Regions from separate parts of the Micromonospora sp. NPDC005305 genome, predicted to be linked through region 3. Evidence: riboswitches for the same ligand, from Rfam matches in the RefSeq annotation. Region 3 holds a riboswitch; each other region holds the start of a gene.
What was found. A riboswitch is a leader RNA that binds a small molecule or an ion and turns the genes downstream of it on or off. The one in region 3 is predicted to bind cyclic di-AMP.
Positions count from the first base shown of each region.

Region 1: linked by a shared signal. The riboswitch ahead of ABZS80_RS18790 (hypothetical protein) and the one ahead of ABZS80_RS10450 (transglycosylase family protein) in region 3 are both predicted to bind cyclic di-AMP.
Region 2: linked by a shared signal. The riboswitch ahead of ABZS80_RS20865 (hypothetical protein) and the one ahead of ABZS80_RS10450 (transglycosylase family protein) in region 3 are both predicted to bind cyclic di-AMP.
Region 4: linked by a shared signal. The riboswitch ahead of ABZS80_RS16710 (C39 family peptidase) and the one ahead of ABZS80_RS10450 (transglycosylase family protein) in region 3 are both predicted to bind cyclic di-AMP.

Region 1 covers NZ_JBEXGL010000010.1:108,954-116,021, forward strand. Annotated here, with positions in the region: gene ABZS80_RS18780 (MarR family winged helix-turn-helix transcriptional regulator) at 1-38, opposite strand, end outside; gene ABZS80_RS18785 (carbonic anhydrase) at 232-897, shown strand; gene ABZS80_RS18790 (hypothetical protein) at 965-1,984, opposite strand; cyclic di-AMP (ydaO/yuaA leader) riboswitch at 1,988-2,119, opposite strand; gene ABZS80_RS18795 (YibE/F family protein) at 2,274-3,599, opposite strand; gene ABZS80_RS18800 (metal-sensitive transcriptional regulator) at 3,665-3,964, opposite strand; gene ABZS80_RS18805 (heavy-metal-associated domain-containing protein) at 4,068-4,277, shown strand; gene ABZS80_RS18810 (hypothetical protein) at 4,313-5,293, shown strand; gene ABZS80_RS18815 (heavy metal translocating P-type ATPase) at 5,308-7,068, shown strand, end outside.
Region 2 covers NZ_JBEXGL010000012.1:64,130-71,197, forward strand. Annotated here, with positions in the region: gene ABZS80_RS20835 (thioredoxin domain-containing protein) at 1-157, opposite strand, end outside; gene ABZS80_RS20840 (BON domain-containing protein) at 261-938, opposite strand; gene ABZS80_RS20845 (hypothetical protein) at 1,141-1,545, opposite strand; gene ABZS80_RS20850 (STAS domain-containing protein) at 1,983-2,342, shown strand; gene ABZS80_RS20855 (SRPBCC family protein) at 2,470-2,922, shown strand; gene ABZS80_RS20860 (hypothetical protein) at 3,005-3,514, opposite strand; gene ABZS80_RS20865 (hypothetical protein) at 3,631-4,713, opposite strand; cyclic di-AMP (ydaO/yuaA leader) riboswitch at 4,718-4,849, opposite strand; gene ABZS80_RS20870 (cation diffusion facilitator family transporter) at 4,993-5,907, opposite strand; gene ABZS80_RS20875 (AAA family ATPase) at 5,998-7,068, opposite strand, start outside.
Region 3 covers NZ_JBEXGL010000005.1:42,136-49,203, reverse strand. Annotated here, with positions in the region: gene ABZS80_RS10465 (Xaa-Pro dipeptidyl-peptidase) at 1-1,533, opposite strand, end outside; gene ABZS80_RS10460 (M4 family metallopeptidase) at 2,069-4,129, shown strand; gene ABZS80_RS10455 (YbaB/EbfC family nucleoid-associated protein) at 4,225-4,686, opposite strand; gene ABZS80_RS10450 (transglycosylase family protein) at 4,822-5,514, opposite strand; cyclic di-AMP (ydaO/yuaA leader) riboswitch at 5,514-5,687, opposite strand; gene ABZS80_RS10445 (LLM class flavin-dependent oxidoreductase) at 6,025-7,068, shown strand, end outside.
Region 4 covers NZ_JBEXGL010000008.1:255,998-263,065, reverse strand. Annotated here, with positions in the region: gene ABZS80_RS16715 (hypothetical protein) at 1-502, shown strand, start outside; cyclic di-AMP (ydaO/yuaA leader) riboswitch at 818-960, shown strand; gene ABZS80_RS16710 (C39 family peptidase) at 1,159-2,001, shown strand; gene ABZS80_RS16705 (alpha/beta fold hydrolase) at 2,106-2,858, shown strand; gene ABZS80_RS16700 (CDP-glycerol glycerophosphotransferase family protein) at 2,867-4,564, opposite strand; gene ABZS80_RS16695 (bifunctional cytidylyltransferase/SDR family oxidoreductase) at 4,587-6,098, opposite strand; gene ABZS80_RS16690 (ABC transporter ATP-binding protein) at 6,235-7,035, opposite strand; gene ABZS80_RS16685 (ABC transporter permease) at 7,028-7,068, opposite strand, start outside.

The sequences.
Region 1 (7,068 bases), on a different contig from region 3:
CTGCCCCTCGCACCCGGTGTCGTCGCCATGATGGTCATCGTATGGGTCCCGCGTGCTCCGGTCCTGTCGAGGCCGCTGCCGCGGCCGCCGTCAAGGTCCGGCCAACGTATGAAATCCGTATCACGTAAATCTTGACGTACCTTGGGCTGCGTGTGACCGTGGGTGCCGAGGCCGCCACCGTCGCAGGCCGGCTGACCAGGGCGTTTTCGCGCGAGGACGAGGTGAGGACCAGTGCCGACCACTCCCGAGCAGGCGCTCGCCGAGCTCTATGCCGGTAACCACCGGTTCGTCACCGGCGACCCGCGCCATCCCAATCAGGACGCCGGACACCGGGCGGCCGTCGCCGACGGCCAGCACCCGTTCGCCGTGATCGTCGGCTGCTCCGACTCCCGGCTCGCCGCCGAGATCATCTTCGACCGGGGTCTCGGTGATCTCTTCGTGGTCCGCACCGCCGGCCACACCGCCGGCCCCGAGGTGCTCGGCAGCGTCGAGTACGCGGTGACCGTGCTGGGCACCCCGCTCGTGGTGGTGCTCGGCCACGACTCGTGCGGCGCCGTCCAGGCCGCCCGCGAGGCGGTCCGCACCGGCACGTCGCCGTCCGGGCACCTGGGCGCCGTGGTGGACGCCGTCGCGCCCAGCCTGCTCCGGGCCGGCCGGGAGGGCGTCGAGGACCTCGACGGGATCGTCGACATCCACATCGCGCAGACCGTGGAGGCGCTGCTGGCCCGGTCCGCCGTCCTCGCCGACGAGGTGGTCGCCGGGCGGTGCGCGGTGGTCGGCCTGTCGTACCGGCTCAGCGCGGGCGAGGTGCGCAGGGTGGCCCAGGCCCCGGCCGGCACGCCGGCCGCCCAGGTGCCCGCACCGGCCGCGCCCGCGGACCCGGCGCTCGCCAACTGACGGCCGTCGGAAAACGTCGAAGGGGCCGGCCCGCGTGTCGCGGGCCGGCCCCTTTCGGTGTACGTCGTCAGAGCAGCGACATGTGCACGTGGTCGGTGTGGTCCGAGGGCCCGCTGTAGGACTTCCAGCCGGTGGCCGGGAACCAGATCTGCCGGTTCCAGATCACGTAGTAGATGCCCAGCCGGTCCGCGTTGCGGATGAGGAAGGCGGCGACGTTGTTGCCGTACATCCGCTGGTCCTTGGTGCGCCAGGAGGAGAAGCCGCTCTTCTGCAACGACCAGTCGCAGGCCCGGCCCTTCGGGTGCTCGAACGGCCCGCCGTTCCGGTGGCAGCCCACGAAGCGGTTGAAGCCGGCCCGCTTGACCTCCTTGTACGCGTGCAGCGTGCGCGGGGTGACGCAGCCCGAGGTGGTGGGGTCGTTCTCGCTGCACGACTCCGGCTTCCAGTCGCCGTCGGAGGTCCGGCCCGGGCCGACGCGGGCGACCGGCGAGGTGGCCGAGACCAGGCCACCGGTGAAGCCGATCCCACCGACCAGCTTCAGCGCCTTCTCCGTCTCGGCCTTCTCGCGGGCCATCGCGTTCTTCTGCTTCTCCTGCTCGCGCACCTCGACGTCGAGCGCGATCTTGGCCTGCTCGGCGCGGGTCTTCGCGGCGTTGATGGCGCCGAGCTTCTGCGCGTTCAGCAGGTTCAGCTCGTCGAGGGCGGCCGCCCGCCGGACGAACGAGTCGGGCGTGTTGCTCTCCATCAGCATGGCCATGGCGCCCATCCGGCCGGTCCGGTAGGACTGGGCCGCGATCTGGGCCACCTGCGGGCTCAGCGCGTCGAGCTCGCTCTGTGCCGCCTTCACCTCGAGGGCGAGCTGGAGTTGGCGCTTGCGCGACGTGTCCAGCTTCGACTTGGCCTGGAGGTAGGCCCGGTTGGCGGTGTCGATGGCCTCGGTGATGAGGGGGTCGTCGTCTTCGTCGGAGTGCCCCGAGGGGGTGGGGGTGCTCGGAGCGGCCGTCGCCGGGGTCGGCCCCACCAGCACGGTGAGCGCGGCCAGCGCAGCCACCACGGGGGTCAGCCAGCGGCGCAGGGGTGCCGTCACAGTGTTCCCTTCCGTCGGCCGCCGACCGGGTTAGCTGACGGGTTCGGGACGGAAGTGGCCCCTACCGCTCGCGCGGATTCACCCCATGTACCTGGTTCCCCGGCTCGCCCGCGGGCGATTGGGCGGCGGCACCGCTGGCGCCGGTGCGCGCCTTCGGCGGTGACCGGCAGCGAGGTTACCCGAGAGTCCTCCCCGGGTTCTACGTCCGGAAGCCGACCAATAGCGAGAATTCGTCCTCGCCCAGCGTGACCAGGATCGCGTTTGACATCTGTCATCACGCTGCGGAGTGTCACCATGCGGCCTCCGTGCTCCTGTCACCGCCGGACCACCCACCGGAGCGCCGGTCCGGCGCCCCACCGAGGGCCTCCAGCGCCTCGTCCCGCGCGACCGGCGGCCGTGGCGCGGGCGGGTCGGCCGGGCCCGCGGTGGTCCCGCGCCGCCCGGCGGTGGTGACCACCGCGGCCAGTCCGGTGGTCAGCGGTACGGCGGCGATCAGGCCGAGCGTGGCCACCGCGCTGCGGACGATCTCCTGGGCCAGGAACTCGCTGGTGAGGATCTGGCTCACCGGCCGGGAGTCGGCGACGAGCAGGAGCAGCAGCGGCAGCGAGGCGCCCGCGTACGCCAGCACGATGGTGTTGACCGTGGAGGCGATGTGCGCCCGGCCCACCCGGGTGGCGGCCCGGTAGAGCTGGCGTCGGGAGAGCGCCGGGTTGGCGTGGGCCAGCTCGGTGACCGTGGCGGCCTGGGTGACGGTGACGTCGTCCAGCACGCCGAGCGAGCCGATGACGATGCCGGCCAGCAGCAGGCCGTGCAGGTCCACGTCGCGCTGGAACATCGACAGGGTGGTCGCGTCCTCGCTGCCGAAGCCGGTCAGGTGGGTGGCGGCGGTGGCCAGGGTGCCGAGCACGCCGGTCAGCACCAGGCTGCCGAGCGTGCCGAGCACGGCCACCGAGGTCTGCGCGGTGATCCCGTGGGTCAGGTAGAGCACCACGAACATGATCAGCGCGGCGCCGACGATCGCCACCAGCAGCGGCGGCTGGCCCGCGCCGATCCCGGGCAGCACGAACCCGAGCAGGATGGCGAAGCTCGCGACCAGCCCGCCGAGCGCGGCCAGCCCGCGCCAGCGGCCGAACGCCACGATCGCCACGGCGAACAGCACCGCCAACCACGCCAGCGGGGTGCCGCGCCGGTGCTCGGCGATGTCGTAGGTCTTCACGGCCGGATCGGCCGGGTCGGTCAGCTCGACCAGGATCACCTTGTCGCCGACCTCGACCCGGGGCGCCCCGGGGCCGGCGGGCACCGGCGTCTCGACCTGCCGGCCGGCGTTCGGGCCCTGCTCGGCGGCGACGGTCACCGTCCCGCACGGGCCGGCGGACCCGCCGGGGCCACCCTCCGGTGCCTCCGGGGTCGGCGGGCAGGGCTCGGTCACCACCCGGGTCACCGTGCCGTGGTAGCGGGGCAGCGCGGGCGCGTCCGTCGGTTCCCGGTCCTGCCGGGGCCAGAGCACCAGCGCCGCGACGACGGTGATCAGGAAGAGCGGCACCACCGTCGCGACCAGGATCCGCCGGACCCGCGGCGGGGCGGGCGGAGCGGGACGGGTGTGGTCGGCGCCCATGGCGTTTCTCCCAACGGTTCGCAACGGGACACGTGGCACGCGGCCGGCGGGTTCACCCGGCCCGGTCAGCCCCGCTTCATGAGGCGGCCCACGGCGGCCATCATCTCGGTGGCCATCTCGTCGGCGCGGCCCTCGGCGGCGCCGTCGTGCATGCAGTGCCGGGCGTGCCCGTCGAGCAGGCCGAGGCCGACCTTGTCCAGCGCGGCCTGGATGGCGGAGATCTGGGTCAGCACGTCGATGCAGTAGCGGTCGTCCTCGACCATCTTCTCGATGCCGCGGACCTGGCCCTCGATACGGCGGAGCCGCGCGAGGAGCTGGTCCTTGCTGGCGGTGTAGCCCCGGGTCGGGGTCGTCGGTGCGGTCATGACGTCGAGGATAGCGTACCCCTCGGGGGTATGGTACGGTCCTCCCGTGGCCGATACCCACACCGGGTAACGGTAACGACAGCGGCGGAAGGGAAGAAGCGCGATGGTCACCACCACGTACCAGGTGCAGGGCATGACCTGCGGGCACTGCGTCAACTCGGTCAGCACCGAGGTGAGCGCGCTGCCGGGCGTCACCGACGTCCAGGTCGACCTGGCCTCCGGCCGGGTCACCGTCACCAGTCAGAGCCCGTTGGACACGGACACCGTCCGCGCCGCCGTCGACGAGGCCGGTTACGACCTCGCCGGGGCGTGACGGGTCCGCCGACCCGAAGGAACCGAGGTGCCCCGATGAACACGGCGACGAAGCTGAGCGGCTTCGCCCTCGGGCTCGCGGCGGTGTTCGGCACGGCGTACGGGGTCGGCCACCTGGCCGGCCCCGTCACCCCCGCCGCCGAGACCCGCCACGACGCCACCGACGCCGGCCACGACCCCGGCGGAACCGACCACGGTGACGGGGGCCACGCGGCCACCGCCACCGCCCACCTGCCCGGCGGGCTGCTCGTCTCCGACCGCGGCTACACGCTTCAGCCGGTGACCGCCCCCGCGGGCGAGTTCGCCTTCCGGATCACCGGCCCGGACGGCCGGCCGGTCACCCGCTACGACGTGGCGCACGACAAGCGCATGCACCTGATCGTCGCCCGCCGCGACCTCTCCGGCTTCCGGCACGTCCACCCGGAACTGGCCGCCGACGGCACCTGGCGGGTCGCCTCGCCGCTCGCCGGGCCCGGCGTCTGGCGGGCGTTCGCCGACTTCACCCCGACCGGCGGCGAGCCGCTCACCCTCGGGGTCGACGTCACCGTCCCGGGCGCGCTGGAGCACCGGCCGCTGCCGGCGCCGGTGACCAGCACCACGGTCGACGGCTACACCGTCACCCTCACCGGGGCCCCGCAGCCCGGCCGGACCAGCCGGCTCACCCTGACCGTCAGCCGGGACGGCCGGCCCGTCACCGACCTCCAGCCCTACCTCGGGGCCTACGGGCACCTGGTGGCACTGCGCCAGGGCGACCTGGCGTACCTGCACGTGCACCCGGAGGGCGCGCCCGGCGACGGGCGGACCCCGGCCGGGCCGGCGGTCACCTTCGCCGCCGAGGTGCCCTCCTCCGGCGCGTACCGTCTCTACCTGGACTTCCGGCACGGCGACGCGGTGCACACCGCGGAGTTCACCGTGCTGGCCGGGGACCAGGCCACGCCGGCGCCCGCCGCGCCGGCCCCCACGACCGCACCGACCCCGGACGCCGACCACGGCGCCCCGGGGCACGGGCACAGCTGACCGGAGGTGACGAGATGACATCCGCCCGGTCCCTGCCGGTCGCGCCGAACCTGATCGAGCTGGCGATCGGCGGCATGACCTGCGCCTCCTGCGCCGCCCGGATCGAGAAGAAGCTCAACCGGATGGACGGCGTCGAGGCCACGGTCAACTACGCCACCGAGAAGGCCACCGTCCGGTACGCCGACGAGGTCACCCCGGCCGACCTGATCGCCACCGTGGAGAAGACCGGCTACACGGCCGTCGTCCCGCCACCGCCCGCGCAGGCCGCCGAGGCGACCGCCGGGCCGGTGGACGAGCTGCGCGGGCTGCGTACCCGGTTGTGGGTGTCGGTCGTGCTGACCGTGCCGGTGATCGTGCTGGCCATGGTGCCGGCCTGGCAGTTCGACTACTGGCAGTGGCTGTCGCTGACCCTGGCCGCCCCCGTCGTGGTCTACGGCGGCCTGCCGTTCCACCGGGCCGCGTGGATCAACCTGCGGCACGGCGCGGCGACCATGGACACGCTGGTCTCGCTCGGCACCCTCGCCGCGTTCGGCTGGTCGCTCTGGGCGCTCTTCCTCGGCGACGCCGGCATGCCCGGGATGACCCACCCGTTCCGCTTCGACATCACCCGCACCGACGGGGCCGGCAACATCTACCTGGAGGCGGCGGCCGGGGTGACCGTGTTCATCCTCGCCGGCCGCTACTTCGAGGCCCGGTCCAAGCGCACCGCGGGCGCCGCCCTGCGCGCCCTGCTGGAGCTGGGCGCCAAGGACGTCGCGGTGCTGCGCGGCGGGCAGGAGACCCGGATCCCGGTGGACCAGCTCGCGGTCGGCGACCGGTTCGTGGTCCGCCCGGGTGAGAAGGTCGCCACGGACGGCGTGGTCGCCGAGGGGACGTCGGCGGTCGACGCCAGCATGCTCACCGGCGAGTCCGTGCCGGTCGAGGTCGCGCCGGGCGACGCCGTGGTGGGCGCCACCGTCAACGCCGGCGGCCGGCTGGTCGTCCGGGCCACCCGGGTCGGCGGCGACACCCAGCTCGCGCAGATGGCGAGGCTCGTGGAGCAGGCGCAGACCGGCAAGGCGGCCGTGCAGCGGCTCGCCGACCGGATCTCCGGTGTCTTCGTGCCGATCGTGATCGCCCTGGCCGCCGGCACGCTGGGCTGGTGGCTCGGCACCGGGGGCGGCACGACCGCCGCCTTCACCGCCGCCGTGGCGGTGCTGATCATCGCCTGCCCCTGCGCGCTGGGGCTCGCCACACCGACCGCGTTGCTGGTCGGCACCGGGCGGGGCGCCCAGCTCGGCATCCTGATCAAGGGGCCGGAGGTGCTGGAGTCCACCCGCCAGGTCGACACCGTCGTGCTGGACAAGACCGGCACCGTCACCACCGGGAAGATGACGCTTGTCGACGTGCTGCCCGCCGGGGGCGAGGACGCGGCCGACCTGCTCCGGCTCGCCGGCGCGCTGGAGGGGGCCTCCGAGCACCCGATCGCCCGCGCCGTCGCCGACGGGGCTGCCGAGGCGGGCCCGCTGCCCGCGGTGACCGGCTTCGCCAACGCCGAGGGCCTCGGCGTGACCGGCACGGTCGACGGCCGGGAGGTGGTGGTCGGGCGGCTCCGGCTGCTGCGCGAGCGCGGTCTCGACGTACCCGAGGAGGTCGTGCGGGCGGTCGCCGGCGCGGAGGCCGCCGGCCGGACGGCGGTCCTGGCCGGCTGGGACGGCCGGGCCCGCGGCGTCCTCGCGGTGGCCGACGCCGTGAAGCCGACCAGCGCGGCGGCCGTCGCCCGGCTCCGCGAACTG
Region 2 (7,068 bases), on a different contig from region 3:
CCTCGGCCAGGTTGGTGTGGGCGGCCCCGCAGAACCGGCACTGGAAGTCCCCGTACTCGACGAGGGTGACCGGCGCGTCGGCCGGCCCGCGGGTGTGGTCCGTCCCGGTGACCGGGAGCCGCAGCCGGGCGGTGGTGACCTGCAGTGGCGTGGTCATCGGGCCATCACCCGCCGATCCGGCGTGGCGTTCGGATCAGTCATGGTTCCCAGCCTCGCCCACGGCGGGGTGAGCCGGGATCACCCGGCCGGGGTGGTCCGCCTCAGCGGCCGATCGTCACCTCGTTCCGTACCTCCCGGATGCCGGGCGCGTTCCACACCACCCGTTCGATCTCCTCGCGCTCGCCGGCCGAGTGGACCAGCCCCTCCAGCAGCACGGTGTCGCCGTGCACCCGGACGCTGATCCCCTCCGCCTCGGTGGCGCCGTTGCGGGCCAGCGCGTCCACGATCCGCTCGGCCAGGTCGCGACCGTCGGCGCGGGCGCTCGGCCGCACGGTGATGCCGTTGCTCACCCCGCGTACGCCGGTGAGGCGGGCGACCGAGCGTTCGGCGGCCCGGCGCTGGTACTCCCACTCGACCTCGCCGTGCAGGGTGACCCAGCCGTCGGCGACGGTCACGTCGAGCGCCTCGATCGGCACGAACGCGTCCCACTCCAGGGCGCGGCTCGCCGCGGTGGCGATCTCCGGGTCGCTCTTCTCGGCCGAGGTGGCGATCCGGACGGCGATGTCGTTGGCGACCGCCCGCACCCGGGGCACCCGGTGGGCGGCCCGCTCGGCGGCCCACTTCCTGGCGTAGCTGTCCACGGAGCCGACCAGCGTCACCACCCCCTCGGTGACGGTCACCCCGATCTCGTTGGTGCGTACCCGGGGCTCCCAGGTCAGCTCGTCGAGAACGGCGGACTGGATCTCCTGGTCGGTGCGGGTGGTCGTCGCGGTGGCCATGGTGGCTTCCTCCCGGGGCTCGGTTCGCGGTTCGCCGGGCTCCGCCGGCACGGAGTCCCGCAACCCCGATCCTGCGCGCGTCCCGGGTGACCCGCCCTCACCCGATGCGGGTGGGCCGATCTGCACGGGGCCGCTCACCTGGCCGCGAACAGCGCGGTGGCCGCCCCCGACGCCGGGGGGCGGCCACCGTCGCGTGCCGGGCTCAGCCGTCCAGGCCGGCGGGGGAGTTGGGACGGTCGACGTCGACGAACTCGATCTCGTCGACGTCCCGCTCGCGGCTGCCGGCGGCCCGCGCGGCGGTGCCGGCGGCCCAGCCGATCGCCGCGCCGGCCAGCGCCGCGGCGATCAGCAGCGTCCAGGGCAGCGCCGGCCGGCGGCCGGCGAGCGCGTCGAAGGCGAGGCTGGCCCGGCGGCGGGCCTCCTCGGCGGCGGAGCCGACCAGGTCGGTGGCGTCGTCGGCGAGGCCGGAGGAGTTGCGGCGGGCCGACCGGGCGGCGTCCCGCACGCTGTCGCCGGCGGAGCCGGCGGCGGAGAGCAGGTGCTGCCACGCCTGGTCGGCGACCCGCTCGGGCTTGCTGCGGCGGTCCAGCAGGGTGGATCCGAACATCGTGTTACCTCCTCGGGGTGCCGAAGTCCGGCGGCCAGATCGGACTCCGGGTGTCATCCGGCGCGTGACGGTTCGCTCACCGGGGCCAGTGCCCGCACCGGAGCCGGCGCAAACCCACCGGCGCGGGCCGGGTCGCGCCCGATCGGCGCGGCACCGGACGAACCACGCGAACGCGCCGGGGGCGGGTGCCACCCGGGCGTGCGCCCGCCCGCTACCCTGGGTCGGCGGATCGGCCGGGCCCACCCGGCCGATCGACCGGTGGGGACCCCGCGCCGCGGGGAAAATAGGAGCCCGAAGGTCCGGATTGGGATGCCCAGGTGTGCCCAGTACGCGAATTGCTCATCCCGAGGGGTGGCGACCGAGGCCGTCGGAGGAATACTCTCGGTCGCGGCCCGCGTACTGATGAGGCGCCCGTACGGGCGAGTGGAGGTGCTCGCGTGAGCCTGTCGATCGTGAAGTCGGTGCTGCCGGGTGGTGTGGTCCAGATCGCCCCGCGAGGGGAGATCGACGTCGACACCGCGTACGAGGTGCGGGAAGCGATCGCCGAGGTGCTCGCCAAGGGCCGCCCCTCCCGGATCGAGCTCAACATGCGGCTCGTCACCTTCATCGACTCGGTCGGCATCAGCGCCATGGTCGCCGGCTTCCAGACCTGCGAGGTCAGCGGCGTGAAGCTGGTGGTCACCGAGCCGAGCCGATTCGTGCACCGGCAGCTCTGGGTGACCGGCCTGCTCGGCCTCTTCGGCGCGCCCGAGCCCTGGTTCGCCGACAGCACCCCCCAGGTGCTCCCCGGCGCCTGATCGCCCACCTCCCGCTGATCCACTCCAGCTCGCCGACCTGCCCCCGGGCCGGCGACTTTTGACCCGTTGCCAGCCCGGCTCCGGTACGGGACGATCGTGCGGACCCACGACGGCGAGGGGGTGCCGCTTGCTCAGCAGCGACAGCTTCAGCTACACCGTGCAGGCCCGGTGCACGAGGGCCCACGCGGTGGCCCTGCTCGGCGACCTGAGCCGGCAGGGCGAGCTGCATCCGCTGATCGTCCGGGTCCGCCAGCTGCCGGCCCGCCCGGGGGCGCTGGCCAGCTACGCGATCACCGACCGGCTGGCGCTCGGCCCGCTGCACTTCCCGGTCACCTACCAGGCGGACGTGCTGGTCGCCAACGAGGACGAGGTCGTGACCGTGGCCCGGCAGCAGCCGGCCACCACGGTGCGCAACCACACCCGGCTGCGCGACGAGCCCGACGGGGTGGTGCGGATCGACGTGGAGATCACCCTCTCCGCACCGGCGCCGCTGTTCGGCTACGCCTTCCGGCAGGCCCGGGCGGCCCACCTGGGCCTGGCCAGCCGGCTCGGCGCCACCCTGGAGGGGCAGCTGCCCTGACCCGGCCGCGCCGCCGGCGGGCGACCGGGCTCAGCCACGCCGCCGAGCTGGCTCGGCCATGCCGCCGCGGCGGCGGCCCGGCTCAGCCACGCCGCCCCGTGGCCACCGGTCGGCGGGCCGCCGGCCGGGCCGGCCGCAGGCGCCCCCACGGCTTGTAGGTGGACAGCACCGTCACGACGAGCAGCAGCGTGCTGGAGGCGGTCGGCGCGACCACCAGGTCGACCCGCAGGTGGTCGTCGGCCGCCCCGGCCAGCTCACCGAGGTGCCGGACCCGCGGGGTGAGCAGGAGCAGCACCAGCGTGAGCACCACGGTGGTGACGGCGAACTTCACCAGCACCCAGCGCCAGCGCAGCAGCCCCCACGGGGTGAGCAGCGCGCTGGCGAGCCCGACCAGCCAGACGAGCACGCTCAGCGGGGCGAACAGCCAGGTGACCAGCAGCGCGGCGGCCGGGTAGACCACCTCGGGGTCGGCCCCGCGCAGCCCGGCCACGCCGAGGGCCAGCAGCACCAGGTCGGCGCCGAGCCACCCCAGCGAGGTGACCAGGTGCAGGGTGAGCAGGGCCTTGCGTCCGGCGGGGGAGAGTCGAGTCATGCCACCGATGCTCGGCCGTCGCGGGCGTCGCGTCGTGGGCCGCGCGGCGACACCCGGCGTACGTCGTGGGGCGTAGGCCGGGTGCCGCCGGGGCGCGGATCAGTACACCGAGCGGATCAGTACACCGACAGGTGCACGTGGTTGGTGTGGTCGCTGGACGGGTCGCCGTTGCCCCCGCTGTACGACTTCCAGCCGCTGCTGGGCAGCCAGATCCTCTTGAACCAGATCACGTAGAGCACGGCGAGCGCGTCGGCGTTGCGGATGAAGTAGGCGGCCAGGTTGTTGCCGTACGTCTTGTCGCCGCCGGTGGCCACGCCGCCGAAGCCGCCCTTCTGCGCGGCGAAGTCGCAGGCCCGCCCCTTCGGGTGCTCGCCCGAGCCGCTGGGCCGGTGGCAGGAGACGTAGCGGGTGAAGCCGGCCGCCTTGGCCTGCTGGAGCGCGTGCAGGGTACGCGGGGTGATGCAGCCGTCGGCGGGGGTCGGGTCGTTGACGCTGCACGACTCCGACGGCCAGGAGCCGTCGGCGTTGCGCTTTGCCGGCTTGGCGTTGGCCGAGGAGGTGCCCTGCACGCTGCCGCCGCCGGTGCTGCCGGACGCGCGGTTGTTCGCCACCTCCAGGGCGCGTTCGGCCTGCTGCTTGCGCTTGGCCATCACGGCGACCTGCTTGCGCTGCTCTTGGATCTCACCGGTGAGCGCGGCCTGGGTGCGGGTCGCCTCGTCCCGGGTGTCGATGAGGTCGCGGAGGGCGCGGTCCTCGTGCGCGGCCACCTGCTCCAGCGCCGCCGCGCGGTCCATGAAGCCCTCGGGGCTGGTGCTGCCGAGCAGCGCCGCGGCCGTGCCCAGCCGCCCGGACCGGTACGCGACCCCGGCGATCTCGCCGACCTTGGCGTCCCGGACGGTCAACTCGTCGTTGACCGTCTTGAGCTGGGCGGTGAGCTGCTGTTGCCGGGTCACCGAGCGGTTCAGTGCGGTGCGTGCGTCCAGCCAGCCCTTGCTGGCCGCGTCGAGCTGGGCGCGCAGTGCCGGGGTGCCGCCCTCGTCGTCGCCGGGTGCGGCGGCGGCGAGCAGGCCGGCGGGGGAAGTCGCCGGAGCCGCGGAGGCCGGGGAGACCGGCGCGGTCACGACGCCGAGGGTGAGCGTCGCGACGAGCAGGGCCGCCAACCGGGCGGCCGTCCGTCGTACAGGTGCCACTGGGGGCATTCACGTGTCCTTCCGTCAACCGCCGACCGGGTTAGCTGACGGGTTCGGGACGGAAGATCCCTACCGCTGACGCGGATGCACCCCACGAACGTGGTTCCCCGGCTCGCCCGTGCGGGCGATTAGGCGCTGGCCACCGCGGGCGCCGGCGGGCGCCGCCCGGCGGGGGCCGCGATCGAGCCTACCGGCGCTGTGCCGGGCCGGCTCCGCTGGTGGGGGCCGGTGTCCCGGACAAAACCGGCACAGGTGCACAATAGCCACTTGGATTTAAGATTGTCCTAATTACCACTCGACCGCGCCGCACGCCCCGGGGGACGCTCCGGGTTCGATCTGCAACGTGGCGTGATCGATCGAGAAGTCCTCGTGCAGCGCGGCCCGGGCGGCCGTCAGCACCTCGCCGACCTCGGCGCCGGGCGTCATGGTGAGGTGCGCCGAGGCCACCTCCATGCCCGAGGTGAGCGTCCAGACGTGCAGGTCGTGCACCTCGGCGACGCCGGGCACCGCGGCCAGCCGGTCATGCACCGCGGTCACCTGGAGGTGCTCCGGGGCGGCCTGCACGAGGATCCGGACCGCGGCCCGACCGAGCCGCCAGGTGCGCGGCAGGATGAACAGCCCGATCGCCACGGCGACCAGCGGGTCGGCCCACCACCAGTCGGTGACCGCGATGACCAGGGCCGCGCCGATCACGCCGAGGGAGCCGAGCAGGTCGCCCAGCACCTCCAGGTAGGCCCCGCGCAGGTTGATGCTCTCCTCGGCGCCGGCGCGCAGCAGCGCGAAGGCGGCGATGTTGGCGAGCAGGCCGAGCACCGCCACGGCGAGCATCGGCCCGGCCAGCACCTCCGGCGGCTCGCCGAACCGGCGTACCGCCTCGACCAGGACGTAGACGGCCACGGCGCCGAGCAGCACCGCGTTGGCCAGCGCGGCCAGCACCTCCAGCCGGTAGAGGCCGAAGGTGCGCTGCGGGTCGGTGTCGGCGTGCCGGGTGGCGGTGATCGCGGCGAGCGCCATGCCGATGCCGAGGACGTCGGTGAACATGTGCCCGGCGTCGGAGAGCAGGGCCAGCGAGCCGGTGGCGAAGGCGGCCACCGCCTCGACCACCATCAGGGCGGTGAGCAGCGCGAACGCGCCCCAGAGCCGACCACGGTGACGCTGCGCCGCGTTGGCCACCGCGCCGCTGTGGTCATGACCTGCGCCCACGCCCACACCCTCTCGTCCACCGCCCCGGCCGGGCTCAATCTATGCTCACATCGCTATATGTGCAAGTGACAGCCGGGTGCGGCGCCGCCGTCACCCGACCGGGTCGAGTGTGGTGAGCCGCTGGGTGGCCCGGGAGAGCGCCACGTAGAGCGTGCGGACGCCCGACCCCGGATCGGCCCGGATCTCGCTCGGCGCGACCAGCACCACCCCGTCGTACTCCATGCCCTTGGCCTGGAGGCTGGTCACCACCTGGAGCCGGCCGCCCAGGTCGCCCAGCCAGCCGGCCACCTCGTCCCGGCGCGGCACCGGCGTGATCACGCCCACCGTGCCCTCGACCTCCGCCAGCAGCGCGCGCGCCGCGGCCGCGGTGGCGGCGGGCAGGTCGGCGGCCGGCACCGTCCGCTCGACGGGCGCCACCCCGGTCGAACGGACCGCGGTGGGCAGGGCGAGGTCCGGGTGTACGCGGCGGATCTCCGCGGCCGCCACGGCGAAGATCTCCGCCGAGTTGCGGTAGTTGGTGGTCAGCTCGTACCGGTGCCGGCGGCGCCGGCCCAGCGCCTGGTCGCGGGCCCGGGCCAGCTCCTGCGGGTCGCCGGTCCAGGCGGTCTGCGCCGGGTCGCCCACCACGGTCCAGGAGGCCAGCCGGCCGCGCCGGCCGACCATCCGCCACTGCATCGGCGAGACGTCCTGCGACTCGTCGACCACCACGTGGGCGTAGTCGCGGTAGTCCTCCGGGCGCTCCCGGGCCGCGGCCCGGGCGGCCCGCTGCCGGTCGGCGGCCGTGCTCAGCTCGCGGACGCCGCCGGCCAGCAGGAACGGGTCCCGCTTCGGCCTCGCCCGCTGCACCGGTCGGCCGAGCAGCGCGTCCAGCTCGTCCAGCAGCGCCACGTCGGCGATCGTCGGCCCCTCGCCGTCCAGGCTCCGGTACGCCCCGGTCAGCAGCCGGATCTCGGCGCCGGACAGGATGCCGCCGGCGTACCGGCGCAGCCGCTCCGGGCGGGCCAGCCAGCCCAGCACGTGGCGCGGGTGCAGCCGCGGCCACCAGGCCTTGAGGAACTCCCGGAACTCCGGCCGCTCGATGATCTCGTCCTCGAACGCGGGCTGCTCCGGCAGCCGGCCGATGGGCAGCTTGCGGGCCTGCGCCCAGAGCGCGGCGAGGAC
Region 3 (7,068 bases):
GAGCGTCCGGATGCCGTCGCCGCTGGTGCTGAACCGGGGGCGGGTGCCGTAGTCGACGAGGAGTCCGGCGAAGCTGGTGTCCTCGCCGTCGACGCTGGCGTTGATCTTCACGACCGGGGTGCCGGAGAGGTGCAGCGGCGCCGTCAGCGGTGTGGAGAGGAACACCAGGCGGTTCGCCGTGTTGGCCGCCGGGTCCGACGGGTGCCGGATGGCGTTGGCGGCCGTCATGGTGGGGGTGTCCTGGAAGGTTGCCGACGCGTTGCCGGGCCCGGAGCGGAGGGCGAGCCCGCCGACGTTCCCGGCGGCCGGGGCCCGGAGGAACACCTGGGTGGGCCGGGCGCCCGGCAGCGGCCAGGTACGCGCGGTCTCCCAGACGTCCGGCGCCCGCTCGATGTCGACGGCCGGCTCCCGCATGATCCCGTTGTCGAGGCCCTGGAGCCAGTGGTCGAACCAGCGGTGCAGGGTGTCCACCCAGGCGCCGCGCCGGAAGTCGAACGGGTCGACGTGGCCGGTGCCGGTCAGCCAGAGCTTGCGGGGCACACCCCGCTCGCCCAGCGCGGCCCACCACCGGCTGAAGTGGTCGGGGCGGACGTTGTCGTCGTTGATGCCGTGCACCACGAAGACGCTGGCCCGCACCCGGCCGGCGTGCGGCACGTAGTCCCGCTCCGCCCAGAAGTCGTTGTAGTCACCGGTGACGTCGTCGCCGCCCTCGCCGAGGGCGGTCCGCACCGGCGCGCAGTGGGCCCGGCGGTCCGGGTTGGTGACCGTGTTCGCGAGGCTGCCCGAGTAGTTGTTCCCCCGGGTGACGAGGCCGTTGCTCCGGGAGTAGTCGTACCAGCTGGAGATGGCCGAGATGGGCACGATCGTGGTCAACCCGCGTACGCCGCTGGCCGCCGCGGCGTTGGCCAGGGTCCCGTCGTACGACTTGCCGATCATGCCGGTCCGGCCGTTGTGCCAGTCCGCCACGACCGTCCGGCCGGCCGCGTCGACGCCCGGCCGGCGCCCGTTGAGCCAGTCGATGGCGGTCGGCGCGCTGATGTTGTCGGCCCGGCCGCCGGTGACCGGGCAGCCGGTCGAGTTGTTCGTGCCGATCATGTCGAGCAGGACCACCGCGTAGCCGCGCGGCACGAAGTAGTTGTCGTAGAAGAGCGGCCAGGTGTCGTTCAGCCCGTCGCCGTCGACGTCGGCCTTGCACTCGCCCTCGTTGCCCCGGCAGACCGTCGAGTAGTACGGGCTGGCGTCCATCACCACCGGCACCCTGAGCCCGTTCTCGCTGGCCCGGGGCCGGATGATGTCCATGGCCACGACGTCGCGGGCACCGTCGGCGTCGGTGTCCACGTCCGAGGTGACGAAGATCCGTTCCCGGACCGCGTCGGCGTAGCCGAACACCGGTTGGGTGACGCCGTCCTCGACCACGAGCCGGGCGCGCTCCTCCGCGGCCGGTCGGGCCGACGCGCCGGTCGCCGGCAGGCCGGCGACCGCGATCGCCAGGGCCACCACCGAGGCCCGCCAGGCATGTCTTCCGCTTCGCATCCGCGTGCTCCTCCTCCCCCCGCCGGCCGCCGGCGTACACAGGGGACACGCCGGCGCGGCGGTCGCCCCGAACCTACGGATCGATGGACGTCCACGTCTTCGGACACCTGTGGAAGATGGTCGTCGTCCCCTCCTACGCCTGTCGCAGCGGCGGAGCGGGTCGCCGCCGGCACCGAGGATCAATGCGCGTCCTGCGCACACAGCGGCAATCGCCGCAGATCGGGCAGCGCTCGGATCGTCGCCGTGAACATTCGGCCTGATCAGGGCCTATTGAAGATCATGGCTTCCTGAATTCGCGCCGACGACGCGACAACCGTGCGACATCGGTTGCCCGGGTCACCCATTGATCCCGGCCCGGGGCCGTGTGATTGTGCCCCCAGCGAGTCGCCGACCCCCGGCGGCTCACGACGGTCGATCTGTCGAACCGGGGCCACGCCGGCAGCCTCGGAGAACGGCCGTCACCCGCCTCGCCACAACGCGCCGCCCGTCCCCACCGGGCTCCGTGCGGCGCGCCTAGGAACAGGAGCGAACCCCCTTGAAGCTCTCACCTCGCCTCGTCGCGCTCTCCGGCGCGGCGGCGGCCGGTCTGATCGCCGCCGGCACCGCCGCGGCCGTGCAGGCCGCGCCGCCCGGCCCCGCCGCACCCGACGCCGCCCAGGCCCGCGCCGTCGCCGCCGACTCGGCCCGCGCGCTGGTCGCCGGCCGGCCCGCCTACCTGCACGCCAGCTCGGACGACGCGTTCGTGCAGAAGGCGGTCATCTCCTCCGAGGGCACCCAGTACGTGCCCTACGAGCGCACCTACAAGGGCCTGCCCGTGGTCGGCGGTGACTTCGTGCTGGCCACCGACGCGGCCGGCAACCTGAAGTACGCCTCCGTCGCCCAGCAGCAGGCCATCGGCGGCCTCGCCACCACGCCGAAGCTGACCTCGACCGCCGCGGCGAAGACGGCGCGTGCCCAGCTCAAGACGGTCAGCACCGTCGAGGCCACCAACCTGGTCGTCTACACCCTCGGCGCCAAGCCGGCGCTGGCCTGGGAGACCACCGTGCGGGGCACCGGCGCCGAGGGCCCGAGCCGGCTCACCGTCGACGTCGACGCCCGCACCGGCGCGGTGCTGCGCACCCAGGAGCACGTCGTGCACGGCACGGGCACCGGTGCGTGGAACGGGCCCAGCCCGCTGACGTTGAACACCACGCACTCCGGCACCACGTACTCCATGAAGGACCCGACCGTCACCAACCTGAGCTGCCAGGACGCCGCGAACAACACGACGTTCAGCGGCTCCGACGACGCCTGGGGCAACGGCACCGCCACCAACAAGGAGACCGGCTGCGTCGACGCGCTGTTCGCCGCGCAGACCGAGCACAAGATGCTCGCGCAGTGGCTGGGCCGCAACGGCGCCGACGGCAACGGCGGCTACTGGCCGATCCGGGTGGGCCTGAACGACCAGAACGCCTACTACGACGGCAGCCAGGTCCAGATCGGCAAGAACACCGCGGGTCAGTGGATCGGCTCGCTCGACGTGGTGGCCCACGAGATCGGCCACGGCATCGACGACCACACCCCGGGCGGCATCTCCGGCGGCGGCACCCAGGAGTTCGTCGCCGACACCTTCGGCGCGGCCACCGAGTGGTTCGCCAACGAGCCGTCCAGCTACGACGCTCCCGACTTCCTGGTCGGCGAGAAGGTCAACCTGGTGGGCAGCGGCCCGATCCGCAACATGTACAACCCGTCGGCGCTGGGCGACCCGAACTGCTACTCCAGCAGCATCCCGGGCACCGAGGTGCACGCCGCGGCGGGCCCCGGCAACCACTGGTTCTACCTGCTGGCCAACGGCAGCAGCCCGACCAACGGCCAGCCGGCCAGCTCCACCTGCAACGGCAGCAGCGTCACGGGCCTGGGCATCCAGAAGGCCATGAAGATCATGTACAACGCGATGCTGCTGAAGACCTCGTCCTCGTCGTACCTGAAGTACCGGGTCTGGACGCTGCAGGCCGCGAAGAACCTCTACCCGACCAGCTGCACCGAGTTCAACGCGGTCAAGGCCGCCTGGACCGCGATCAGCGTGCCGGCACAGACCGGTGAGGCGACCTGCACCGGCACGCCGACGCCGACCCCGACCACCACGACCACCCCGCCGTCGGGCAGCTGCACCGGCCAGAAGCTGGCCAACCCCGGCTTCGAGTCGGGCAACGTGAGCTGGAGCGCCAGCTCCGGCGTCATCACGAACGACACCGCCCAGGCCGCGCACGGCGGCTCGTACAAGGCCTGGCTCGACGGCTACGGCTCGACGCACACCGACACGGTCACCCAGTCGGTGTCCATCCCGGCCGGCTGCCGGGCGACGCTGAGCTTCTGGCTGCACATCGACAGCGCGGAGTCCACCACGACCACCGCCTACGACAAGCTGACCGTGAAGGCGGGCAGCACCACGCTGGCCACCTACTCCAACCTCAACAAGGCCACCGGCTACGTGCAGCGGTCCTTCGACGTCTCGTCGCTGGCCGGCACCACCGCCACCATCTCGTTCACCGGCGTGGAGGACAGCTCCCTGCAGACCTCCTTCGTCGTCGACGACACCTCGCTCACCCTGAGCTGAGAGCACACCGGAGCGGCCGGTCGTCGTCCTCCCGACGGCCGGCCGCTTCGCCGTCTGCGCCGCGGGTCGCGGCCGGTGCGGATTCCCGCCCGCGGTCAGGCCGGGCGGGCCGCGCGTGAACCGGCGGCGCCGTCGCGCCGGATCCGGGCCGCGACGCCCTCCATGGCCCGGCTGAACCGTTCCATGTCCCGCGCGGACTGCTCGGGCAGGCCGCCGAGCCGCGCGGCGAGGGCGTCCACGTCCGCCCGGGCCGAGGCGCTGACCCGCGCGTCCAGCTCGGTGAGCGCGGCGTTCACGGCCACCACGAGGTGCCCGCACAGGGTCTCCAGGGGCTCCCCGGCCAGCTCCGGGTCGACGGTGAGGGACTCCAGCCGGCCACCCTGGACGGCGACGGCGCGGACCCGGCCGCCGGCCGCACCGCCCTCGGCGCGGAGCAGCTGGGCCGGCGCGCCGTCGGCGTGCTCGACGGCCCGGGACCGCATCGCGGACAGCGCCTGTTGCGTCCTGGTCAGCAGCTCGTCGAGGCTCGCGGCCGCGGAGAACGAGTCGTTGGTCATATCCGCGCTTTCTTCACGTCTTTCCGAGCACCGTGACGATAGCAACCGGCCCCGACGTGGAACGCCCGGCCGGGAGTACCGGCCGGGCGTTCGTGGTGCCGTGGACCGGCCCGTCGTGGGCGGGTCCGGTGGGGCTCAGCGCAGGCGCAGCCTCTGGCCCGGGAAGATCAGGCCCGGGTTGTCGCCGACCACACCCCGGTTGCGCTCGTAGAGGGCGTGCCACCCGCCGGCGACGCCCTTGGCGGCGGCGATCCCGGAGAGGGTGTCCCCGGGCCGGACCACGTAGCTGCCGGCGCCGCCGGCGCTCGGCCCGGTGCGCCTCTCGGTGCGGACGGCGGGCCGGTCGTTCCGCGACCACCGCTCCGAGGTGGCCTTCTTCGTGGCCTTCTTCGTGGCCTTCTTCGCGGGCTTCTTCGTGGCCTTCCTCGAGCCCGAGTCGGTGGCCGAGTACCTCTTGGTCGAGCCACCCTTCTTGCCGCAGACCGGCCAGGCGCCGATGCCCTGTCCGTCGAGGACCTTCTCGGCGACGGCGATCTGCTCGCCGCGGCTGGCCAGATCGGCCCGGCTGGCGTACTTCTGACCGCCGTAGCCTTTCCAGGTGCTCCGGGAGAACTGGAGTCCCCCGTAGTAGCCGTTGCCGGTGTTGATGTGCCAGTTGCCGCCGGACTCGCACTGGGCGACGGCGTCCCAGTTGACGCCTGCGGCGCTGGCCGGGGCGGCCGGGCCGAAGAGGGCGGCGGCGCCGGTGGCGGCGCCGACGACGAGCGCTCCGACGGCGGTGCGGCGCCGCGCGACCCGTCGATGACGGGCGACGTGTTCAGTTGCCATGTGGGTGTCCTCCACGCCGACGAGGTGAGCTGTCGGGTTCGGGCCGAGGAGCCCGGCCGCCGGAGGCGGCTTCACCCCGAGGTGTCCGTGCACCGAGGAACATGTGGGTCCCCCGCTCCCGCCCGAGGTCCAGGTACCACCGTGCCGGCGGCGGGATTAGGCGTTACCGGCCCGTGGTGTCCGCGATCGCGAACGGAGTCGACGTTAGGAATGGTTTGTGACGAACGCCCACTTCTGTGAAGTTCTTCACCCGGCTGAGGGACGACCTCGTCTTCCGGCCCACGCCGCCGCCGAATCTGCCGCAGCGACCGCCATGGGCGCATTTTCCCAGGTCACAGCGGTGTTCGCGGGGCACCGGCCGAAGAGGACGACCGACCGGAGCCGGGTCCACCGTGGCGAGTGGCCACGGCGCGCGTCGCGGGCCCCCGGGCGGCGGGTTCCCGGCCCGCCGGGCAACGCGGGAGGCTACCGTGGGCAGGTTCGCGCAAGATCGGCACGAGGCGGCGAGGCATGAGCGACCACGGACACGAGCTGGCCTTCGGCGGCTTCCTCACCCCGAGCGCCGGGCACCCCGAGCAGGTGGTGGCGCGAGCCAAGCTCTGCGAGCAGGTCGGCCTGGACCTGGTGACCTTCCAGGACCACCCCTACCAGCCCGGCTTCCTGGACACCTGGACGCTGATGTCCTTCGTGGCCGCGGCCACCAGTCGCATCACCCTCGCGGGCAACGTGCTCAACCTGCCGCTGCGCCAACCGGTGGTGCTGGCCCGCAGCGTGGCCAGCCTGGACCTGCTCACCGGCGGCCGGGTCGAGCTGGGGCTAGGCGCCGGCGCCTTCTGGGAGGCCATCGAGGCGGTCGGCGGCCGCCGGCTCTCCCCGGGCGCGGCCGTGGACGCCCTCGACGAGGCCATCCGGGTGATCCGCGAGGTCTGGGACACCGACCGGCGCGGCATGGTCCGGGTCGACGGCGAGCACTACCGGGTGGTCGGGGCGAAACGCGGGCCGGCCCCGGCCCACCCGGTACGGGTCTGGGTCGGCGCGTACAAGCCGCGGATGCTGCGGCTGGTCGGCCGCCTGGCGGACGGCTGGCTGCCGTCCCTCGCGTACCTGCCCAAGGGGCCGGCCGACCTGCCGGCGCTGAACGCGCTGATCGACGAGGCCGCCACGGAGGCCGGGCGGGAGCCGGGCGCGGTGCGCCGGCTGCTCAACGTCACCGGCACCTTCGCCCGGTCCTCCGGCGGCTTCCTGGACGGCCCGCCGGAGCAGTGGGTGGAGGAGCTGGCCGGGCTCGCCCTGGACCACGGCGTCGCCACGTTCATCCTCGGCAGCGACGAGCCGCGCGCCGTCCAGCTCTTCGCCCAGGAGGTGGCGCCCGCGGTCCGCGAGCTGGTCGCCGCCGAACGCACCACACCGGGCAGCCGCGCCCACGCCGTCGAGGAGCAGCAGGCCGCCGTCGCGGCCGGCGGGTCGACCGCGCTCGCGGTCACCCCCACCCCCGACCCGGGGGTACGCCTGAGCGCACGCCGGCCGTGGGACGAGTCCACCCGGCCGGCCGCG
Region 4 (7,068 bases), on a different contig from region 3:
GGCCGAACGGGCCTGGCGGGCGTACGACGAGGCGGAGGGCGCCGCCCGCCGCTTCGCCACGGCCGCCGCCCTGCCCGCGCCGCAGACCCCGCGGACACCGGCCGAGTACGCGGCCCGGGAGCGCTGGCTGCACCACGCCGCGATGACGGCGCACTGGCGCGGTGACCTGAGCGCCCGGCAGCTCGCCGACGTGCTGGCCCACCGCAACGGGTGGGACCCGCGCCGGCACCCGGCCGAGCAGGAGATCGTCCTGGCCCGGGCGGTACGCGAGAGCCGCCGGGCGGTGTGGGCGGCGGCCGCCGAGCGGGAGCGGCGAGCCTGGCGGGACGCCGAGCTGGCCGCCGAGGCGGCGCGAACCCTGTCCGCGGAGGCGTACGCCGCCACCGGGGCCCTCCGGCCCACTCCCGCCGACCGGGCCACCGCGGCGCGGACCCCGGTCCCGGCGCCCTCCGCCGTGCCGTCAGCGGCAGCTCGCGCCACGGCGGCACCCCGCCCGGCCTGACCCCCCAGACCAAACCGGGTCGGCCGAATCGTTATCCGAATTTGGTGAGTCCGGTCACCGGCCTTCCGGAAACGGTCATCGGGGGCACGGGGGGCGATCGATCGCCGCAATTCCGGCTCGGTCGCCACCGGATGTCCGCTTTCCGCCGCGCGGCGCCGCCGTAACTGCTCGTCCCATTGAGCGAAGTGAGTGACCAACTGTTCCGATATCCGTAGTCCTGCACGAGGTTTGCGCAGGTGGGAGCACTTGGCAGGCTGCATACCCACCGGTAGTGTCGGCGCGTCCGGAGCGGTTTCCGATCGCAAGTGGCGACGCCGCGCCGACCCGCCTAATCGTGTTCTCACGAACCGGGGACCCACAGCAACACCGGGGTGAATCCGCGGGCCCACGGCCCGTGGTAGGGCGTACTTCCCGCCCGAATCCGTCAGCTAACCCGGGCGGCGGCCACGGAAGGAGTGCCATTCCTCGTGCTCACCACCCCCCGCTCGTCCCCCCGCCTCCACGGCATCGTGGTGCCGGCGCTCGCCTGACGGCGAGCGGACCCGGCTACCGCCCCAACCGCCCGGCCCCCCGGGCGCTCCCCTTCCGCGGCGACCCGCCCCGCCAGCGCGCGTGAGTTCCTCCGCGCGTCGGGCCGGTGTGCCGCGCACGCTCCCGTGGAGGAACCCGTGAAGCATCACCTGAAGCGTCAGCTGCGGCGTCTCGTGACCGAGCGCCCGTACCAGATCATCGCCGGCTCGGCCGCGGCGCTCGTGCTGGCCGGCGGCGCCGGCACCGCCCTCACCGCGACCGACGAGGACCCGGTCCACCAGGAGAACACCGCCGCGGTCGCCGAGCTGGGCTCGCGGCTCGGTGAGGTCGCCAGCCGGGGCGAGGCCCGGGCCGCCCTCCCGGCGCCGTCCGTCTCGCCGAGCGCGTCGCCGTCGGCCGCGAAGGCCGCGGCCAAGGCCACCACCGACCCGGACACCACCCGGAAGGCGAAGCCGAAGCCGCCGTCGACCAAGGTCCTCGACTACGACTACGAGGCGCAGAACCAGTACTGGAACTGCGGCCCGGCCGCGGTCCGGAACGCGCTCAGCGCGAGCGGCGTCGAGACCACCCAGGAAGCGATGGCCGGCCCGCTCGGCACCACCGAGAGCGGCACCAACTCGGCCGAGGACACCACCCGGGGCCTGAACCAGATGGTCAAGGGCAACCCGTACCGGACCCACATGTTCGGCGGCTCGGCGAGCCCGGCCGAGATGGACCAGCTCCAGGCGGACGTGGTCAAGGCGATCACCGACGGCCGGGGCGTGGTGGTCAACGTGGCCGGCGACGCCACCGACACCGACGGTGGCTGGCACTCCTTCCCGGGCGGCCACTACATCGCGGTGGTCGGCTACAAGAACGGCGGCCGGACCGTCCGGATCGCCGACTCGGCGAACCCGGCGCTGCCCGCGTACTGGGTCAGCACCATCGACCTGGCGAACTGGGCGGCCACGCGCGGCTACTCCGCCTGATCGCACCTCTTCCCGTCGGGCACCGGCTCCACCGAGCCGGTGCCCGACGTCGTCGTGCCGGCTGCTCTCGCGCGTCGTGTCCGTCCGGTGGCACACTGCGCCCTATGGGCGACGCGACGGGTACCCGCCATCTGCTGTTGCTGCACGGCATGGGCGCCACCGGTGAGGTGTGGCTGCCCTGGGCGCCGCTGCTGGAGCGCCACTGGGCGGGGCGCTGGCTCGCCCCGGACCTGGCCGGGCACGGCTGGTCGCCCCCGCTGCCGGAATACTCCTTCGACGCCCTGGCCCGGCGGGTGGTCGAGGGACTGGGCCCGGTGGCCGAGCGGCTGGGCCCCCGCGACCGGCTCGTGCTGCTCGGCCACTCGCTCGGCGGGGTGGTGGCGCTGGCGCTGGCCGCGCGGTCCCGCCGCCTGCCCGTCGACGCGGTGGTCGGGCTCGGCATCAAGGCCGTCTGGTCCCCGACCGATTTGGAGAAGGCCCGCGAGCTGGCCGCCCGCCCGGTGACCTGGTTCGCCACCCGGGACGAGGCGGCCCGCCGCTACCTGCGGGTCTCCGGGCTGGCCGGGCTGTTCGCCCCCGACCACCCCGTGGTGGAGGCGGGGCTGCGCCGCGAGGACGGCCGGTGGCGGCTGGCCATGGACCCGGCCGCCTTCGCGGTGGGGGAACCTCGGCTGCCGGCGCTGCTCGCCGCCGTCGACGTCCCCGTGCTGCTGGCCCGTGGCGAGCAGGACCCGATGGTGACCGACGCGCAGCTCAAGGAACTGGGCGTCCCGGTCGCCACCCTGCCCGGCCTGGGCCACAACGCGCACGTCGAGGACCCGGCGGCGGTGCTCGCCCTGCTCGACGCGTACCTCTGACCGGCGGGTCAGGCGGCGGGGGAGGGGAGCGGCGAGCCCCGCCGCGGGGCGGGTGCGCTCCCGGCCGGCGCGAGCTGCCGGCGGGCGGCGTCGAGGAACACCTCGGCGTACGACTCGGGCGGGAAGTCGCCCAGGTAGCGGGCCCGGGTGGCCCAGCGCGCCGCGGCCTTCGGGTCGGTGTCCAGCAACCCGGTCAGCACGTCGTCCACGTTGGACATGTCCCGGCGCAGCACGTAGCCGGAGCCGGCCAGCGGGAACCGCTCGACGAAGTGCTCCCCGTCGACGCCCATGTCGGTGACCGCGTAGGGCTTGCCCGAGTAGAGCCAGTCCGAGATCACGCCGGAGACGTCCGACACCAGCGCGTCGGCCCGGTTGACGCACTCGGTCAGGGTCAGCTCGCGGCCGGCCGCCGCGCCCCACAGGTGGGCTCGCCCGGTCCTGGCCCGGTCGGCGGCGAGCAGCTCGGTGAGGCGGCCCAGCTGCCGCGCCGAGGCCGGGTTCTGGGTGGTGTACGGGTGGGCCCGCAGGATCACCGTCGCGCCCCGGTCGAGCAGCCGGCGGATCAGCGTCTCGGCCACCGGCAGCGAGCAGTAGTCGGCGTCGGCGTGGTGCCCGGTCCAGGTGGGGGTGTAGAGCACGGTCGGGTGGCTGAGGCCGGTGACCGGCTCCCGGCGTACCTCGATGGCCTCCACCTGGGGGCGGCCGACCACGACGAACTTCTCGGCGGGGATCTCCACGCCGGCCCGGGCGTACCGTTCGACGGCCGCGGGCCCGGCCACGAAGATCTTGTCGAAGATCGCCGAGACCGGGTTGGCGCTGGGCGCCTTGTCGCTGTCGCCGTGGTGCAGCTGCACGTGGGTGAGCTGCGAGAAGCGGATGCAGTGGCTGTTCTTCGCGCCGTGGTTGACGTAGAAGGCCGCGCGCAGGCTCGGCACCAGCGCCTCGTCCATGGTCTTGAGCGTGGGGCAGAAGACCACCGGCGCGCTGGTGGCCGCGGCCACGGCCGGCAGGAACTCGGGCTCGCGCAGCAGCACCAGGAACGGCCGGCCGATCCGCTCCAGGTAGGGCAGCCACATGGTGACCTGGTACTCGGAGCCGGGCGGGGCGGAGAAGTAGAGCAGGAACTCGGGCTGGTGCCGGCGCAGCGCCCGACCCACCGGGCCGCCGCCGGCCGGCGGCCGGAACCGGCGCCGGGCCAGGTCGAGGCCGACCGCGCCGCAGCCCGCCCCGACCAGCAGCGCGGCCACCAGGGCCACCCAGGCGGGCAGGGCCAGGCCGGCGGCGAGCGCCACGAGGGCGAGCAGCACCAGCAGCGCGTCGCCGAGCCGGGCGGCGATCAGCGGCGTCCAGGACCGGACCGGCAGGTTCGCCGCCCGGATCTCCAGCGCGCCGGCGTCGCGCAGCGGCCCGACCAGCAGCACCAGGCCGAGCAGGACCAGCGCGGTCGCCGCCAGCGCCGGGTCGAAGCCGGCGTCGAGCCGGCGGGCGTAGCCGACCAGGATGCCGGCGGCGACCAGCACCGACTCGGCGAGGCCGTCGGCGGTCGGCCGGACCCGGCGCTCCCAGGCGGCGGCGGCGAGCGCGGCGACCGCGACCGTCAGGCCCCAGCCGGTCGCCCCGGTGAGCGCCACGACGAGGAAGGCCAGCACCGCCAGCCCGGTGGTCAGCACCCGGGCGAGCAGCTTGCGGACCAGGTCACCACGCATCCGGCTCGTCCCGTCCCGCGGCTCAGGCGTCGATGCCGGTGGGCAGTGTCGACGACTGGTGCGCGCCCGGCTGGGCGGGCACCGCGGCGACCGGCTCGCCGGGGGCCCGGCGGACGTCGATGACCTGGCCGGTCAGCTCGGAGATCAGCACGTCCAGGGAGGCCTGGGCGACCGCCTCGGCGGAGAGCAGCGTGTGCTCCGGCTCCTCACCGAACGCCTTCGTGCGCATCGGGGTGGCGGTGCGCTCCGGGTTGACGCAGTTGACCCGTACGCCGAACTCGGCCCACTCGTCGGCGAGCGCCTGGGTCAGGTTGACCAGCGCGGCCTTGGTGGCCGAGTAGAGCGCGTAGCGCGCCCGGCCCCGGGTGTAGGAGCTGGAGGTGTAGAGGAGCAGCTGGCCCTTGGTCTGCTGCAGGTAGGGCAGCGACTGCCGGGCGATGGTGACCGGGCCGACGAAGTTGACGTGCAGGAGGCGGTCCATCGTCTCCTCGTCCATCTCCGCCAGGGCGCCCTTCTCCAGGATCCCGGCGGTGACCACCACGTGGTCGATCCGGCCGGTCGCCTCGAAGGCGGTCTTCAGCGCGGCGGAGACGTCCTCGGCCCGCTCGACGTGGGTGCCGGTGGTGGAGCGGCTGAACGGGAAGACCTGGGCGCCGTAGCGGCGGGCCAGCTCGGTGAGGTCGTGGCCGATGCCGTAGCTGCCGCCGAAGACCACGATGGTCCGGCCGGTCAGCTCCTCGGTGTAGCCGCGGTGGTCGCTCACCTTCGGCACCTGCGCGGCGGCGAGCTGGAAGAGCTTGTCCGCCAGGTGCACGTCGACCGGGTGGGTGACCTTGATGTTCTCGTCCGAGCCGTCGATCACCTTGATCGGCGTGCCGGGCAGGTAGCGCAGCACCACACCGCAGTCGTCGGTGGCGGCGAAGTCCGGGTCGCCCTCGGCCCGCCGGTACGCCTCGCGGATGGTCCCGGAGCGGAACGCCTGCGGGGTCTGGCCGCGGCGCAGGGTGGCCCGGACCGGGATGTCGGTGATGCACTCGTCCTGGTCGACCTGGATGATCGTGTCGGCGGACGGGATGGCCACGTCCACCGCGGCGTACGTCCAGAGCGCGTTCACGCACTCCCGCACGATCCGGGCGCTGACCAGCGGGCGCACCGCGTCGTGGAAGAGGATGTTGACGTCGCCCTCGCCGACGGCGTCCAGCGCGATCCGGGTGGTGTCGTTGCGGGTGTCACCGCCCTCGATCACCTTGCTGACCTTGCGGAAGCCCGCGTTGGCGACGATGCGCTCGGCGTCGGGCACGTGGCCGGCCGCCATCAGCACGATGATCTCGTCGATCTCCGGTGCCGCCTCGAACACGGCCAGGGTGTGCTCGATGATCGGCTTGCCGGCGATCTTCAGCAGCTGCTTCGGGATGCCCAGCCCGAGGCGCGTCCCGGTCCCCCCGGCGAGGATCACGGCCACCGTCCGCGAGGGGCGCCAGGGAGCCGGGCTCGCCGGCGCGGCGTCCGGTGCGGGGGTGCGGTCCTGCGTCATTGCCGTTCCTCACTTCTGCGGGGGTTTGTGGTTCGGTGACCGGGTGGTGAATTTTGGTCGTCGCCGAGGGAAACCTTAACGCGTACGACGGAGCGCACCGACCCGGGCGAGCCCGGAACCGGTGCGCTCCGGACGGCTACTTCTGGTTCTCGTAGGCGTCGCACACCTCGTCGGTGGGGCCGTCCATCTTCAGGACGCCGCTCTCCAGCCAGATGGTCCGCTCGCAGGTGTCCCGGATCGAGCCGATGGAGTGGCTGACCAGGAAGACGGTGCCGGCGCTGTCGCGCAGCTCCCGCACCCGCTGCTCGCTGCGGGCCCGGAACTTGCGGTCACCGGTGGCCAGCGCCTCGTCGATGAGCAGCACGTCGTGCTTCTTGGCGGAGGAGATGGCGAAGCGCAGCCGCGCGCCCATGCCCGAGGAGTAGGTGCGCATCGGCAGCGAGGCGAAGTCGCCGCGCTCGTTGATCCCGGAGAACTCGATGATCTCCGGCGCCAGCCGCTTGACCTCTTCGGGCGCCATGCCCATGGCCAGGCACCCGAGCACCACGTTGCGTTCGCCGGAGAGGTCGTTGAGCAGGGCCGCGTTCACGCCGAGCAGCGACGGCTGGCCCTGGGTGTAGACCGCGCCCCGGGCCGGCGGGAGCAGGCCGGCGACGGCCCGCAGCAGCGTCGACTTGCCGGAGCCGTTGCTGCCGATCAGGCCGATCGCCTCACCCTCGTACGCGGTGAAGCTCACGCCCTTGACCGCGTGCACCTCGCGGATGTTCGGCGCGTTGGTCCGGGACACGATCCGCTTGAGCGCCGAGACCGGGCTGCTGCCGCCCGTGGCGCCCTTGTGGATCCGGTAGATCACGTGCACGTCGTCCACCACGACGGTGGGGATGCGCCCGGAGTCCACCACGGAGGTGCCGCCCTCCGGTCGGGTCTGGTCAGCCACGGCCGTACTCCTCTTCTCCGCGCCAGAAGTAGA